Regions from separate parts of the Romboutsia sp. 1001216sp1 genome, predicted to be linked through region 1. Evidence: a T-box and tRNA genes for the amino acid it is inferred to sense, from the RefSeq annotation. Region 1 holds a T-box; the other holds one or more tRNA genes.
What was found. The T-box of region 1 lies ahead of serS (serine--tRNA ligase). A T-box ahead of a tRNA ligase gene usually reads a tRNA of that ligase, here a tRNA-Ser.
Positions count from the first base shown of each region.

Region 2: it encodes a tRNA-Ser, which carries the amino acid that the T-box ahead of serS (serine--tRNA ligase) is inferred to sense. The anticodon was not compared.

Region 1 is NZ_JBDPHA010000027.1:6,273-9,092, reverse strand. It holds partial or broken rRNA gene ABHC41_RS14475 (23S ribosomal RNA) at 1-52, shown strand, start outside; rRNA gene rrf (5S ribosomal RNA) at 112-228, shown strand; T-box leader at 454-666, shown strand; gene serS (serine--tRNA ligase) at 860-2,143, shown strand; gene ABHC41_RS14460 (nucleoside deaminase) at 2,503-2,820, shown strand, end outside.
Region 2 is NZ_JBDPHA010000002.1:29,134-43,753, reverse strand. It holds gene ABHC41_RS03395 (rhodanese-like domain-containing protein) at 30-419, opposite strand; gene ABHC41_RS03390 (FeoB small GTPase domain-containing protein) at 576-782, opposite strand; gene ABHC41_RS03385 (FeoB small GTPase domain-containing protein) at 824-952, opposite strand; gene ABHC41_RS03380 (DUF2325 domain-containing protein) at 1,050-1,388, opposite strand; gene ABHC41_RS03375 (hypothetical protein) at 1,646-1,867, opposite strand; gene trxA (thioredoxin) at 1,984-2,310, opposite strand; gene ABHC41_RS03365 (hypothetical protein) at 2,366-2,569, opposite strand; tRNA gene ABHC41_RS03360 (tRNA-Phe) at 2,834-2,909, opposite strand; tRNA gene ABHC41_RS03355 (tRNA-Ser) at 2,913-3,001, opposite strand; gene ABHC41_RS03350 (methyltransferase) at 3,160-3,774, opposite strand; gene ABHC41_RS03345 (cellulase family glycosylhydrolase) at 3,824-4,864, opposite strand; gene ABHC41_RS03340 (cellulose biosynthesis cyclic di-GMP-binding regulatory protein BcsB) at 4,936-6,993, opposite strand; gene ABHC41_RS03335 (glycosyltransferase) at 7,005-8,255, opposite strand; gene ABHC41_RS03330 (DUF2334 domain-containing protein) at 8,258-9,874, opposite strand; gene ABHC41_RS03325 (diguanylate cyclase) at 9,864-10,712, opposite strand; gene wecB (UDP-N-acetylglucosamine 2-epimerase (non-hydrolyzing)) at 10,752-11,852, opposite strand; gene ABHC41_RS03315 (DUF4397 domain-containing protein) at 12,108-12,728, opposite strand; gene ABHC41_RS03310 (carbon-nitrogen hydrolase family protein) at 12,899-13,741, shown strand; gene ABHC41_RS03305 (hypothetical protein) at 13,782-14,288, opposite strand; gene ABHC41_RS03300 (YgjV family protein) at 14,507-14,620, opposite strand, start outside.

The DNA.
Region 1 (2,820 bases):
GTGCAGTAATGTATTTAGCTTATCGATACTAATAGGTCGAGGACTTGACCAAAAATCATTAACTAAATGATATACAGTTTTCAGAGTATTAACTCTAAAAGATAAAGATTATGTGGTTATTATAGCAAAGAGGATACACCTGTTCCCATACCGAACACAGAAGTTAAGCTCTTTAGCGCTGATGGTACTTGGGGGGCGACCCCCTGGGAGAGTAAGACGTAGCCACGTAGTCTTTTTTTTATGCAAAAAAATAAATATAATTGTTTTTCATACCATATATTAAATCTAATAAATAAAATATATAATTATATAAAAAATATTAGAAGCATTGAAATAGCTAGAGTTAGAGATTGTAAAAATTAAAATTTTTTAAAACTGAAAAAACTTTTTTGAATAATACTATTGAAACTTGATAATATATATAATATAATGATTATCAAATAGAAGAATTAATAAAAAGCTTTGAAGGAAATTAGTAAAGAGCAAGTTTGTATTCAGAGAGTGAGTGGTAGGTGTGAACTCATTACAATGGTTTTTGAATCTATTCTGGAGCTTCTACCGAAACAATAAGGTAAGACGTATACCTACGTTACAGGTTTGAGAGGGTTATATTTTTATATAACCAATTAGGGTGGCAACGCGGATAACAAGACTTTCGTCCCTTTCATAGGGGAATGAAGGTCTTTTTTTAATGCAATAATTACCCTAAGATTAAGGTTTTAGATAAAAATACATGTATTAGAAAACGTTATTTATGACTAAAATTAATTTATTAGCGCTGGTAGATTAACAAAAGTTATAAGTTTTGAATAGGTTAATTAAAGTAAAATAAATTATAAAATATAAGGAGGAATTAGCAATGTTAGATGTCAGAAGAATAAGAGAAAATTTAGAAGATATAAAAAAAGCTATGGATAGAAGAGGCGAAAAAGAATTCGACTTAGATGCTGTAGTTAGATTAGATGACGAAAGAAGAGAATTACTTAAAGAAGTTGAAGTAATGAAGAATGAGTTAAATGTAGAATCTAAGAAAATACCTCAATTAATAAAAGAAGGTAAAGATGTAGAGGCAGCTAAAGCTCAACTTAAAGAATTATCAGATAAGATAAAAGGAATGGATGAAAAAGTTAGAGCTGTAGAAGCAGAGATGGAATACAACTTAATGAGAATACCAAATGTACCTCATCCTGATGTTCCGCAAGGAACAACAGATGAAGATAATGTTCAAATAAGAACTTGGGGAGAACCTACAGAGTTTAACTTTGAACATAAGGCACACTGGGATATAGGAACAGGATTAGGAATATTAGATTTTGAAACTGGAAGTAAAATAACAGGTTCAAGATTCACTTTATACAAAGGATTAGGAGCTAGATTAGAGAGAGCGTTAATAAACTTCTTCTTAAATACTCATACAGCTGAGCATGGATATACAGAAGTTTTACCTCCTTTCATGGCTAATAGAACTAGCTTTATAGGAACAGGTCAATTACCTAAGTTCGAAGAAGACATGTTCAAAGTTGAAGGTGTTGATTACTTCTTAATACCAACTGCTGAAGTTCCTGTAACAAATATACATAGAGATGAAATATTAACAGTTGACCAATTACCAATAAAATATTGTGCATATACTCCATGCTTTAGATCTGAAGCAGGTTCTGCTGGTAGAGATACTAGAGGATTAGTAAGACAACATCAATTTAACAAGGTAGAATTAGTTAAATTTGTTAAGCCAGAAGATTCTTACGATGAGTTAGAAAAATTAACTAATGATGCAGAAAAAATGTTACAATTATTAGGATTACCTTACAGAGTTGTTAAGATATGTACAGGAGACTTAGGGTTCACTGCAGCATTTAAATATGACTTAGAAGTATGGATGCCAAGTTACAACAGATACGTTGAGATATCTTCTTGTTCAAACTTTGAAGATTTCCAAGCTAGAAGAGCTGGTATAAGATTCAAGAGAGACAAAAAATCTAAAGCAGAATACGTTCATACATTAAACGGATCTGGATTAGCAGTAGGAAGAAGTTTAGCTGCTATATTAGAAAACTATCAACAAGAAGATGGTTCAGTAGTAGTTCCAGAAGTATTAAGACCATACATGGGTGTAGATGTTATAAAGAAAGAAGAATTATAAGATCTAACGCAATTTAGACATATATTAAGAAGATCATTATCTATATATAAAGGCCAACAGATTTCTGTTGGTTTTTATATATAGTGATATAATATTTTTAACAAGAAATAGGATGCAACTGTATGTAGTTTAGAAAAATATAAGCTATAGATAGTCCTCACAAATTTAACCCTTGTAACCTAATGATATTATAGTCTATTTAAGTTACAAATATAGCCAATTTACATTGTTTAATATTACTTATAATTAAGAATTATGCAATAGTAACTAATTTTAACTTGTACAAATAAATTAAAATTCAGTTGAATTATAAATGTAACTATGATAATATAGAAGTGTTATAAGTTCTAGGAGGAAATATGAATAAAGAACTATATATGAAAGAAGCCTTGAAAGAAGCAGATAAAGCCTTTAAAAAAGGCGAAACTCCTATAGGAGCCATAGTAGTTAAAGATGGCAATATTATAGGCAGAGGACATAATTTAACTGAAACTTTAAATGATAGCACAGCTCATGCTGAGATTGTAGCAATAAGAGAAGCTGCTAGAAACTTAGGTGGATGGAGACTTATTGATTGTGAATTATATGTTACAATGGAACCTTGTATTATGTGCAGTGGGGCTATAGTTAATTCTAGAATAAAAAAACTTATAATAGGAACTAAACATATAAAAAAC
Region 2 (14,620 bases), on a different contig from region 1:
GTATTTAAATTGATAAATGTCAAATACAATCATATGCTAAACCATTTTTTTATTCCTTTTTTAACTGGCTTAAAATATTGTTTTATCCCCCCTTCTAATATCTTAGTGTCTATACCTAAACACCTTGAATAAAAAGCTACTATTGGACTTCTAAGTCTTCCCTGAGAACATCCTAAAACTATTGTTTTTTCTTTGTTATTAGATAACCTAAGTAAATCTCTTTTAATATTTTTTCTATTTTTTATAAGCCCTATTAGTATTATAGGAAAAGCTATCATAATATATTTTTTTAATAGTTTATGATCTTTTTCATCTATAACAGGTACATTATATTTAAACAATGGCATTTTTTCAAATTCTTCTTTTGATCGTACATCTATTGTTACCTCATCTTTTATATCTTCTAATTTAATATACATTCCACCTCAACCACTTTTTAACTTTTCTGTATTATACCACAATAATAGATTATTGTCCTTACTATATACTATTATCTAGTATAGACTATAGTGCTTCTTTTATTACGGCAAAAGGTCGTATAAAATACTTTATACGACCTTTATATTATCTATTTTTCATAAATCTATCTCTATTCCTATATTTTTAGCCATGTCAATCATGTTAACTATTAATATTATAGGCTTTTTATATTTCATAAGTTGAGTTGTTAAATAAAGATTTCTAGATAAATTTGATGCATGTACTATATTTACTATTACACCTGCATTATCATTTTCTAAGTATTCTTTTGAAATTTTCTCTTCATTAGAAAAAGTATCCATTGCATAAATTCCAGGCAAGTCAACAATTTTTATATTATCATTTATATTCCCCTATTTTTTTCTATAGTTACACCTGGCCAGTTGCCTACACGTTGTTTAAGACCTGTTAATCCATTAAATAAAGTAGTCTTACCAACATTAGGATTTCCTAATAATGCCACACTAATCATAATTTTCCCCATTTTGTTGATTTTAATATTTATTATCATTTAATTAATATTATTCATTACTTAAAGTTATTAACTGATAATATATAATTAAAATTATCTAACTTTTATTTTGTTTTAGTAGCTTATTACACTTACATTCATTACAGTTTCCTAAACACTCATCCACCATCTCTAAACATTCTAAAAATGCACATTTGCTACTGTTTTTATGTCTAATTATCGGTATATTTTTCTTTTTTGCATGCTTTTGTACTACATCTATCATTTTATGAGATACTACTGATGTGAATATTACAAGAGCATCTGGACTTCCGATTGATTTATTTAACTTACTTGACATGTTCAAGTAAACTTTAGTTTTATGACCTTTTTCTTTTGCTAAATTTATGTAATCTTTTTTTAACTTTTCATTACCTCCAACTATTACTAAGTTCACAATATTTCACCTCTCATACTTCTATACTTAAATAATAGTACTTTGATTATTGATAGTCAATACTTATTGATATTTATTTTCATTTATCATTTGTATATTTATTTTTACATAAACTATATAATAACTATTTAATTAAATATAATAAGAAAAGCTATAAAATATATATTTAAGTCTATATTTTATAGCTTTTCTTATTCATACTTATTTTTAAAACTTTAATTTAGTAATTTATAAATTTTATTATTATAAAATACTACCTATTTTTTTATACTATCCTTTAATGCTTTACCTACATTCTTTCCAGTATTTAATGTTTCTTTTCCTACATTATATCCTGTTTTAATAGCTTCTTTTCCTACATTTAAAGTTCCGCCAACAGCTTCTTTAGCAACATTTCCTACGCCATTTATAACTTCTTTACCTATATCTCCAACTGGCTTTGTTACTTTCTTTACAGTCTTGTCTAATTTATTTGCCAATCTTCTCAACTCCATAAAATATATTAAGGGAATTCCCTTAATATATTTTATGACTTATATTGGCACATTGTTACAACCCTATATTATTCACTTCTTCTACTTTATATATTTAAATATTAAAAATTAGAATTTATCTTTTCTATTATTTGTTGTTTTGGCATAAAACCTACCATCTTATCAACTGGCTTTCCATCTTTAAATATCATAACTGTAGGTACAGTACTTACACCATATTTTCTAGCTAATTCTAAACATTGGTCTATATCTACTTTACTAAAGCTAGCTTTATTTCCTACATCCTTTGCAGCTTCCTCAAAAACTGGTGCCAACATCTTACATGGGCCACACCAAGTAGCAAAAAAATCTACTACAGCTATCCCTGATCCATTTTCTATTTTAGAGTTAAACTCTTCGTCATTTATTATTTTTACGAATTCTTCCATACTAATTTATACTTAACTTTATTAAGTATATCTCCTTTCTATTTTTATTTTAATTTTATTTATATTTTGTATTATATGGTTGCATTTCATCATATGTCAAAGCTTTAGGCTTTTGTTTATAATGTATTTTCTTACTAACTGATTCATTTTCATTTTCTATAGCATTTCTTATATCTGTATATGTTTGTGCATGATTAACTAAATCAGTTAACTGTGGATTTTCATCTAATATTCTTTTACTGTTATTTACTTTTCTCATATAAACATCCCTTTCTTTTCTTTTTATTAGATTTCCACCTATGTTTTTTTTAATGCATACTTTAAACCAATTGTGGCTTAGTAATAAATGTATTAAAAAACGCATAAATCCAAATTAATGGATTTATGCGTTTTAATTTCCAATAAAAATTTCATATATAATATCTAAAGTACATAGTCATTATTTTTAATTTAAGTATCTATCAGTAGATTTATAATTAATTTAAAATTTATAAAAAAAGCATCTATATTCTAGATGCCTTACTGGTGCCCAGAGGCGGAATCGAACCACCGACACGGGGATTTTCAGTCCCCTGCTCTACCGACTGAGCTATCTGGGCATATGGCGGAGAGGGTGGGATTCGAACCCACGGTGCCGTTAAGCATCACTGGTTTTCAAGACCAGCTCCTTAAACCACTCGGACACCTCTCCAATGATTTTTATCTCTTATATTTATTAATATATCATAAATTTTTACATTTTTCAATAATTTTTATATTTTTCCTTTTATTTCAAAAACTATATAAAATAGAAATGAGCATTTCAAATACTTATTTCTATTTTATATAGTATCTTTTAATCTCATTATATTATGCATAATATGGTATATTATAAACTAAGAATCTTTCATTAACATCTTTCTTATATAACTTTTCTAACTGTATTTCTTCTTTTAGCATAAATGGTGTCTCATTTTCTATATAATATATATAATCATCACTAGGATAATACAATATTAACTCAATATACCTTTCACTTTTATATACTGAATCTAATATATTTTCTACTATCTTCCTAAATATCTGTACTGAAAATGGATTAAAAAAATAAAATCTATTATCTTTACTTTTTATTTCATAATCTTGTGCATAGCAACATTTAAATTCTATTTTTTCTTTACCTTTCTTATGTTCACTTACATACGCTTCTTTATTTTTAATACATTCTTTATAATACTTTTCCTCCATTTCTATTCCAACTACATTAGAATTAAATCTATAATTTATATAAAAGTTTAGCCTACCTTTCCCACATCCAAAATCAACTATAAAATCATCTTCATTTAAGCTGTATATTTTAAATAATTCGTCTAAACATTCATATGATGTAGCTTGATATGGATGATAATGCCTTACTTTTTCACTCCATAATTCTTCTCCTAAAGTATCTATATTTAATAATTTTTCATATTCTTTTTCTGTCATTTATTTCATTTCCTATCTAAATATATTTTTTATTGAAACTCTATTCAGATTAGTAATACCATTTAAATATAATTTCTATACTTTCCTTTGATGGATAAAAATTTTTATCTTTTCCCTTTTTTCCTACTGCAAATATAGAAAATCCTTTTATGTAGTCTTTATCTTCAAATACAATTTTATAAGCGTTAAAACATCTAGCTTGTTCTTTTCCATTTTCTACATTGGACACTTCACTATTCCATGGATGTGTTGCTGCATTATCTTTTTTAGGAAATCCTAATTCAGCAAAGTAGATAGGCTTATTATATTTTTCATAGAATCTATATATTTCTTCGACCACATTTTGATTTCTATTATATATAGTAGTAGAGTTTAAAGCATTTACTAATTCTTTTACTGTATTTTCTTTTTTATCACTAAGTTCAAAATAAGCTGCTATAGATATAAAATCTACTTTAGAAAATATTTTATTATTTAATTTTTTGTAATAATCCTCATTACTCTTTCTATCCCAACTAGCTGTATACCACCATGTAGTCTTATATGTTACTTCTCCCTTAAATCGCCCTTTAACAAAATTAACTATATCACACCAGTTATCTTCATACATCTCTAACTTTGAGAAATTTGATGCTATAATCATTATATCTACATCGTACTTATTTGCTATATCCTTAATTAAAATATTTAATATATTTTTCCAATCTTCAAAGAATTTTTCCTTATTTACGGGGTTATAATCAGTTTCATATTTACTTCCATTAGCTATCCACGGATATGCTTCTAATATAATATTTATACCTTTTGATTTCAGTATTTTTATTAATCTTATGGCTTTTTCTTTACTATAAGAATTTATTTTCATATTATTTGAGTCTAAATCTGGTATTTCTATAACTATAGGTACATTAACAGTATTCACTTTCAAATCATCTATATCCTTTAAAGCTTGTTCTATTTCATAATCAGTTGATAAGTTAACAGATTTTATCTTTTCTGTTATAGTATTATTTTTGTTAGTACTTTTAATAGCAAAAATAACGCTTAGTATTACTAATGAAGTAATTATTATTAATATTTTTTTTCTCATAGCTCTCCTATCTTTTTTAAATATAAAATACTAAGCATTAGTTATAAAGCTTAGTATTTTATATTTATATATTATTTTTTATATTTTAAAGCTAATAAAACTGTTGCTGATATAACCATTAAAAGTAATACTGATGCAACTATTATAAACTGTTTACTTTTATTATCTAGTTTATTTACTTCTTTAGTCTCTTTATTTTCATCTACATCATCTAACTTATAATTTAAATCTTTTATATTTCCTTCTCTATCAATTACTATAGTATCGCCTTTTAATGACTTTGTGAGATCTAAATCATTTAAATATCTAGTACTTAATGCTAAATCCTTCATTTCTGTTGATGCAATAACCATCATACCCTTATCTTTATTATATGGCGATTTTGTAAGTTGTATAGATGATAGTTGTTTTGAATAATCTCCTATGAATTTTATCTTTTCGTTGCTTTCAAATCCTAAATAATCTTTATTAAATTTTAAATTTAGATATTTATTAACATCTTTTATAGTTAAATTATTAGTTGGAGTTCCTATTATTATTAAATTACTTTTTTTATCATCTGATTTTAAATCACTTGATTTTATAAATCTTATATCTCCATTGTTATATTTAATACTATGACCTATATAGGATATTATACTACCTATTTGCGTTAATGCTGTTGAGTCTAATTTATCGGGTACTACAACTACTGTATCATTAACTTTATCATCCTTAACAAATGGATACGGATAATTTTTCATAGTTAAATTATTGGTATCATTGTAATCAAATTCTATATATGATTCATTTGATATATATGCAAATGGATTATCAGTATCTCTAGTTACACAAGCTAAATCTAATAGTTCTAAATTAAATACAATTTTGATTTGATAATAATTTTGATTTAAAGTTTCTTTTGGAAGGTTAAGCTCTACGGTATCATTATTGGCATTTTCCTTTGTTAGTTTCTTGCTTCCTATAGGTATATTATTTACATATATAGTTACTAAAGATCTTTCAAAATCTAAATTCTCACCATATCTAATATTTAAATTTATTTTACTACCTTCTTTAACTTCTTTGCTTTTAGGTATACTTATATCTATTATTGATTCTTGTGTAAATGGTCCTTTCAATGTAATATTATCATAACCTAAATCTTTAAAATTCAATCTATTTTTATTTTTATAATTATATATGTCATCTACATCCGTACCTTCATTTATAATTATGCTATCTTTGTTTAATTCATTTATTAAATCTTTACTATTTATAAGTTTGCTAGCTTTTTTAAGTAGTTCTTCATTATTGGATATTATGATAAGCATTTTTTTATTTTTATCAAATATTGAATTTGTATTTTTTATAATACAATTTTTATCCAAATCTTCTTTTTCTTTTGCAGTTAATAAATTAAGTATTTCACTTGAAGTATTACTTTTATTGCCTATATATATAACATTTTTATCCTTGTTTTTAAATTGAGAGTATAGATTTATATCAAAATTAACATTATCATTTATTATTTTTTCTCCAAAACCACTACTAAGTATCATAGCCGAAGTTAATTCTTCACTTGAATAATTATCTGGTATTAATATACTAGTTTCTAATTCATTTCTTCCATTTTCATTTATATAAGTATCTTTGTACTCGCTTATCAAATTAGATGTTGGCTTATAATTATAGGATACACTTATATTTGATTCCTTATGTACTACTAACCAGTTAGCTGTATTTGAGTCATCTCTACAAACCTTATCAGAAATAGTTTTATAAGCTTTTATCTCTACTTTATTATAACCTGTCTTTATTAAATCTTTTGGTATATCTATATTTATTTCTTTTTTATATTCCTTATTTCCATCTAATCGTTCTGAATGGATTGGCACATCATTTACAATTATTGTTATTGTAGAATAATTCACATCTAATAGTTCACTTTTTGTAAATACTAAGTTAATCTTAGTTTTTTCAACTAAAGCATTTTTAGGAACTTCAAAATATTTATTAGTACTACTTATAACCCCATTCATAGTTATGTCATTTTTAAATTTGTAATTTTTTACATTTTGCTGTGCAAAAACTATATCACAGCTTGTAAAACTAATAATTAATGATATCATTATTGCTATTAATCTCATTTTATTTTCTCCTAAAATCGTTCGGTTTTATACCACTTAACTTCTCTTTTGTGTATAGCGTCAGAAAAATACCCAACCATTCCTTTTATAGCAACAAATAGCCACATTTGAGAATATGTAAAATACATAAGCCCAACTAAAAATATATTGCTTAAATTACTCTCTCCCTTTTCCATACTAAGTGTTATAGATACCTGTATTACAAATAGTATATATGATAGTATCCATATAGTAAAAAAATCAAATGGGATATTTATAGTTACTATTTTAAATATTCCTAAAATAAATATTATATCTGATAATACAACAGATGTTAAAAATAGAAAATATACTGAAAAGAAGTATAGTATATCAAACAGCACTCTATTTTGTTTGCCCTTAAATAAATTAGTAATATACTTAACTAATACATATATATTTCCCTTTACCCATCTTGTTCGTTGCTTTATCCATACATTTACAGTTTCTGGTTCTTGCTCCCAGGTTACTGATTGAGGGACATATGTTATTCTTTGTCCCATTTTATAAATCCTAAAACTTATTTCTGTATCCTCTGCTATTGCCTTTGTGTCCCATCCTCCTAATTTTTCTATAGTACTTCTTCTAAGTACAAAATTAGTGCCTGGTATAGTACAAAGACCTAATAATTGTTTTCTACCTGCTTGAGCTATCCATTGAAAACTTAGAGTTTCTATATTTATAAACTTAGTTAATATGTTTTTATGCTTGTTTCTAGTTCTAAATTTTCCTATAACAGCCCCTAGTTTTTCATCTTTAACTATGGTCTGTATCAAATATCTTAGTGCAGTTTTTTCTGGTGTATTGTCAGCATCATATATTGCAATATATTCTCCCTTAGATATTTGATATCCTATATTTAGTGCATTTGATTTTCCTTTACCACCTGTTATATTATCCGTATTTATGATGGTAAAATTATAATTTCTATATCTATTTTTTATATTTTCTAATATTTCCTTGGAATTATCACTAGAATTATCATTTATAACGATAAGTTCCATTTTATCTATAGGATAATCTAGTAGTAATAAAGATTCTACAGTTTTACCAATTACCTTGCCTTCATTATGTGCTGGTACTAGTATTGATACAAAAGGGAACTCTTTTAATTTTTCATCTTTAAATTTAAGACTCTTTAAATAATATATATATCCACTTATAGCTAGTATTATATTTGTTAAGAGTATAGCCCATATAGATGATAAGGAAATTAAAAATATATAATCTACTAAACCTATCATAATTATCTCCTTGTAAACTTTCGTCTATTTATAATCTTAAATACTATAAAGATTAATATAAATATTAGCAATACTACAACAACAAACTTTACAACTATATCATTTAACTTATTTATAGACTTATTAAACACTAAATCATTGTGTTTTCTTATAGATTTATACTTATCATAACTTGTTATTATATTCTTGTTATTTGATTCTATTTTTATATCATCTATATTTATATAGTTGTTTTCTTTTTTTAAATCTAAAAAGCTTACATTTTTAGATTTAAGATATTCTATACACTCTTTTAAATAGTTTGTGTCTACATCAGTATGGAAAAAAAATCCTCCAGTATGACCTCTTACCATAGATAGTTTATAATAATTATATTTTATTTTATCTACCGCTAATTTGTCATCTTTAGCTATATATCCTAAATTTTCCGGTATTAGTGTATTAAAATTTTTACTATCTTTTATTATATATGGAAATGTACTCATATTAAAAATTTCACTATTATTTTGGTATCTCCCCATATATGTAGATATGTATTTTTTGATTTCTTTATACCCATCTTGAATCATAGCATATTTTTGTGCTTCAAATCCCAATGGGTATATATCATTTTCTATACATAATCTTAGTCCACTTAATAACCTATTTTTAATATATATATTTATATCTTCACTTTTACTATTTAATATCTCTTTATTAAAAAATTCATACTCATCTTCATCTGATTTTTCTTTTCTATTATGATAGTATCCATTTAATATAACACTACCACCTTTATCTTGCATATATTTTATAGTATTTATAAAATTTTCATCTAGAGTGATTAATTCTTTAATACTCTTATCTCGATAAGTAGGTGTTAAAGATATTATGAATGGTATATTTTCTTCATATAAATAATTAGCTAAATCCTCTAATTTTTTTGTGTCACTAAGAGGATTTACATCTTCTATTTTTACAAATATTTTACTTTCTTCAAAAGAAGTTCGTTCAAAGAAATCATTTAACGTATCTTCAAATATATAAGATTCATACATGTTCCAATCAGATATATAATACAAATTTTTATCTTGCAATATATATGGGTATGTGTTATATCCATCACTCATAGTAGCAATAATATTACTTTTACTACTTGGTTGTATTATGTTGTAATCACTTTCATTTTCTAATACTATATCGTCTCCTTTATAGTTTAATCTTGTTATATTATTATTTTTATATATGTACTTTATTGAATATTTATTATTATACTCTAGTAAATTTGCAATTTTATCCCCTATCCAGTATATACGTTTATTGTAATTATTAATATCTTCTAAAAATATTTTATTCTCTATATTATTGTTTATATTTATAACAAAGACATAGTCATAATTGTTTAAACATCCTTTTTTATAATCATTTATATTAATATTGTCCACTTTATTATTAAATACGTATAGTAGCTCATTAAGGTGATTTACTGTATTAACATTAGACTTAAATTTAGTTTTAGTTTCATAAACTATAAGAGATTTTTTATTGCTATTATTTTCACTATAAATTCCACTTGAACTTGCTAAAATTATACTAATTATAATAGTTATTTCTATTATAAATTTTTTTTTAAACATCATATTGTAATTCCTCTTGTACATATGTTTTATATTCAATAGGAGACTTTATATTTTTTTTATACTCTACTGCTGCTATTTTTGTGTCTATATTTATGTAATTTTTATTATTTTTCAAGCTTAGACTAAGTTCATCTATACCTGTTTTTATTCTTTCTTTTACTATATTAGCACCAAATTCATCTGTATTTGGCATTATTATAGCTATAGTATCATTTTCTATTGTGTATCTTTCATCTTCTATTCTTGTAGACTTTACAACTATATTGCTTATATCTTTCATTAGTTTGTTAGTTTTAACTTCCCCAAGTATGTTCTTTATTTCTTTATAGTATGGTAAGTTTATAAGCATTAAAGATAATTGAGTTTCATGCCTTTTAGCCTTACTCATCTCTCTTTCTAGATTCATATAAAATGCTTTTATATTAAATAATCCTGTATCCTCATGTATAGTAACCAAATTTTTATATTCATTTTCTAGCTTAAGATTTGATTGTTGAAGATTATTTATACTATTTGTAAACTTTCCTGTTGTATAAGATATTATTGGCATAAATATCATCCATATATAAGACATATATGTTATTTCTACATTTTTCGTTAGATTTATATAAAATATATATGCTGCATATATAAATATAGAAACTGATGTTGCTATAAGCCCTATAATTATTCCCCCTGTGTAAGTCATAATTATAGTAAAAAATGTTATACAAAACATTATAAAACTTAAATTTTGTGTTTGAAATTTAATATCAAATACAAATAACATGGTGATTATAAATAACTCTAATATTAGTCCTAAAAAATATCCATCTATCTTTTTGGAAATTCTATTCATATTTTCACTACTTTCTTTTATTCATTCTTCTGATTAAATTTAATTTTGATATATTTTTTCAATAATATCGACAATGTATTTGCTTGCAAGCCCATCTCCATAAGGATTTGAAGCCTTTGACATCTCATTATATAATTTTTTGTTAGTTAGTAATTCCTTTGTGTATTTATATATGTTATCTTCATTTGTACCTACTAATTTTAAAGTTTTAGCCTTAATCCCTTCTGGTCTTTCGGTAGTTTCTCTCAATACAAGAACTGGCTTCCCAAGAAATGGAGCTTCTTCTTGTATGCCTCCACTATCTGTTAGTATTAGATATGACTTATTTAATAAATTATGAAATTCAACTACACTTAAAGGTTCTATTACATGTACCTTTTTATTACCTTTGAATTCTTCTTTAACTAAATCTCTTATTTGAGGATTAAAATGTATTGGATACACTATTTCTACATCATCAAATTCCATAGATATTTTATTTACTGCTTTAAATATATTCTTCATATTGCTACCTAGATTTTCTCTTCTGTGGCATGTTAAAAGTATCATTCTGTTTTTTCCTATTTTGTCAGTTATTTCACTTTTGTATTCCTTATCTATAGTGGTTTTTAATGCATCTATTGCAGTATTTCCAGTTATATATATTTTTTCAGGATTTTTTCCTTCTTTTATCAAATTATCCTTTGATTTTTCTGTTGGTGCAAAGTGTATATCAGCTATAACAGATGTTAACTGTCTATTTAACTCTTCTGGAAAAGGAGAATATTTATTATAGGTTCTTAAACCTGCCTCTACATGACCTACTTTAACTTGATTATAAAAAGCAACTAAGGATGATATAAACGTTGTAGTTGTATCTCCATGTACAAGTATTATATCTGGCTTTACTTCTTTTATAACTTTATCTAACCCATTCATTATATTCGTGCTTATTTGAGACAAAGATTGATTTGACTTCATAATATTTAAATCATAATTAACCTTTATGTTAAATACGTCTAGTACTTGATCTAACATTTCTCTATGTTGTGCTGTTACACAAACTATAGACTCTATATTATCTCTAGACTCCAACTCTTTAACTAAAGGTGCCATTTTTATGGCTTCAGGCCTAGTCCCAAATACTGTCATTATTTTCATTTACTTCACCCCTGTATATTATTCCATAATAATTTTTATCTATATTATTATCTCTCAATATATTACATTAACTACAATATGATGTCAAAATTTATTGTTATTTATTATTTTTTTGTAGATTATATTTTTATTTTGATATTATTTATTATATTTTTTATTACTAAATTTATTCTATCAATTATAAATTAAGCATACCATTAAACTGTTAATATGTTCAAAGGTATGCTTCTCTTATATTTTAGTGTTTAATATAAATTAAGCTTCTTTACATAAATAAGTATTCCCATCAACTGATTGTATAACACCTAAACTACCTAATTGACCAATTGCATATATAGTATATATTCTATCTGGATTTAATTTAACCCTTAACGGAAAAACTACATCTTTACTTTCACTTACTACTAATTTTACATTATACGTTCCTGGGTTTACATCTACATAACTAGTTCCCTCTCTAAATCCGATATCTTCAAAGAATGTCTCTCCATTTACTAGTATATCTACTGCTGGTGCATTTGGTGATAAATGTATAACTCTAAATGTAGAATATTCGCTTGATGGTTGTTTTTCTGAATAGTCTTTTATAACTAATAAAGATAAATCCCCTATATTCCCTGTCACTGCTACGGTATACATTTGCCCTTCATCTACTTCAAGCATTTGATTTATAACTGGATTTTCAGTAGTTCCAGATAAGTATATACCTACTGTATGTTCTCCTTCTTCTAACTCTAAATACTCTGTAAATTCCATAAAATCTAATCCGCTAAATACAAGTGCCCCATCAATATAAATGTCTACTTTACCGATTTGTGGAGCGGCCTGAAATACTCTAACTAAAGATTTTCCTTCTTTTATTTGTAAACAATCCATTTTAAATCCCCCTTGATGACAATGTTCATTCTTTATATAATATGTGTCCATTATTTTATTTGTTACTTTATAAGTTGATTTCATATATTTTCATTTTTTTAATGCAATGTTTGTATAGATAAACTACTATTAAAATATAAATATCTTATACTAGATTTAATTAAATTGAGGTGATTTTTATAAAAACTTTAGTTATACAAATAGATGTTAATTCTAATAAATTAAAGAATATATCCACTATAGAGAGATATATAAATTTAGCCATTAATAAATCTAAAATAGATTTAGTTATACTTCCAGAAATGTTTTGCTGCCCTTATGATAATAAGAATTTTCCTGTTTATTGTGAGGTAGAAGGAGGAAATCTTTATAATATTTTATCTGATATAGCTAAAAAATATAATATATATTTGGTAGCTGGATCCATTCCTGAAAAAGATAATAGTAAAATATATAATACTTCTTATGTTTTTGATCGATGTGGAAATAAGATAGCAAAACATAGAAAAATACATCTATTTGATATTTCTATAGATGCTGGCCAAAAATTTTTAGAATCTGATACATTATCATCTGGAAATGATGTTACAGTATTTGATACTGAATTTGGAAAAATTGGTCTTTGTATTTGCTATGATTTTAGATTTTTTGAGATATGCAAAATAATGGTTGATAAAGGCGCTAAGGCTATAATAGTTCCTGCATCATTCAACATGACTACAGGACCTATTCATTGGGAGCTACTATTTAAATCTAGAGCTGTTGATAATCAAGTTTATACAATAGGATGTTCTTCTTCCCGAAACAATAATTCTTCTTATATATCTTATGGAAACTCTATTTTAGTTTCTCCATTTGGGGAAGTATTAAATAGATTAGATGAAAAAGAGGGCTACTTTATAGCAGATATCGACTTTTCATATGTTGAAAAAATAAGAAATCAACTACCTTTATTAAAGCATCGTAGAAATGATTTGTATAATGTATCATATACAGATAATTCTAAAGTATAAATTTATTTTAATATATTATCTTAGTTTAATTTATTTGTAATTATTGAACTAAGTTTTTAGCTTTGTCAAAATCTAATACATAGTTAATAATAGATATCAACTTACTCCCTACTTCTATATCTTCATCACTTGCTAACCTTATATATATTCTTAACTCTTCCCAAAGCTTTTCTTTACCTAGATCTTCATTGCTTATATTATGAAGATCTCTTATTACTTCTATAAGATTTATTTTTTTACTTTTATTTAGTGTATCATGATTTTTAATATAATCTATTGAAGAATCTACTAATTTAGTTAATTCCTTTTTATATTCTCTTATACTTAATTCTTTTTTGTATCCTAATAATTCTTTCATTAATTTTTCTAAATCAGATTTTGAGTAATTCCATACTCTACCATCATATTTTTTTATATTTTCTATACATGAATTATATTTATCTATTAGTTCTTCTAATCCTATAACTATTTCTAAATAGTTATTTTCTTCAATTAAGTTTTTACATCTATTTATATCCTTATCAATCTCTCTTATTGTTTTATTCACATTTAGTCCTCTTTTCTATTTTAATTATAATTTTTATTATTATATATAATATATCAATTTACTTAGTTAATAAACATATTTTATCTCACTATTGTTATTTAAAATATTATACCTTTTTAATATTTTAGTTTATCTAATCTATTAATATAGAAAATATTTACTTTTAACAAAAAATAGCATAGATAAAATATCTACGCTATTAAATAATATTTTGTAATTTAATTTTTTTCTTTATATTTATAAATATTATATAAATTATATATATTTATAATAATTATAAGCGCATTAGATATGGCAACAGGATATGCTTTTACATATAATCCGTAAACTAC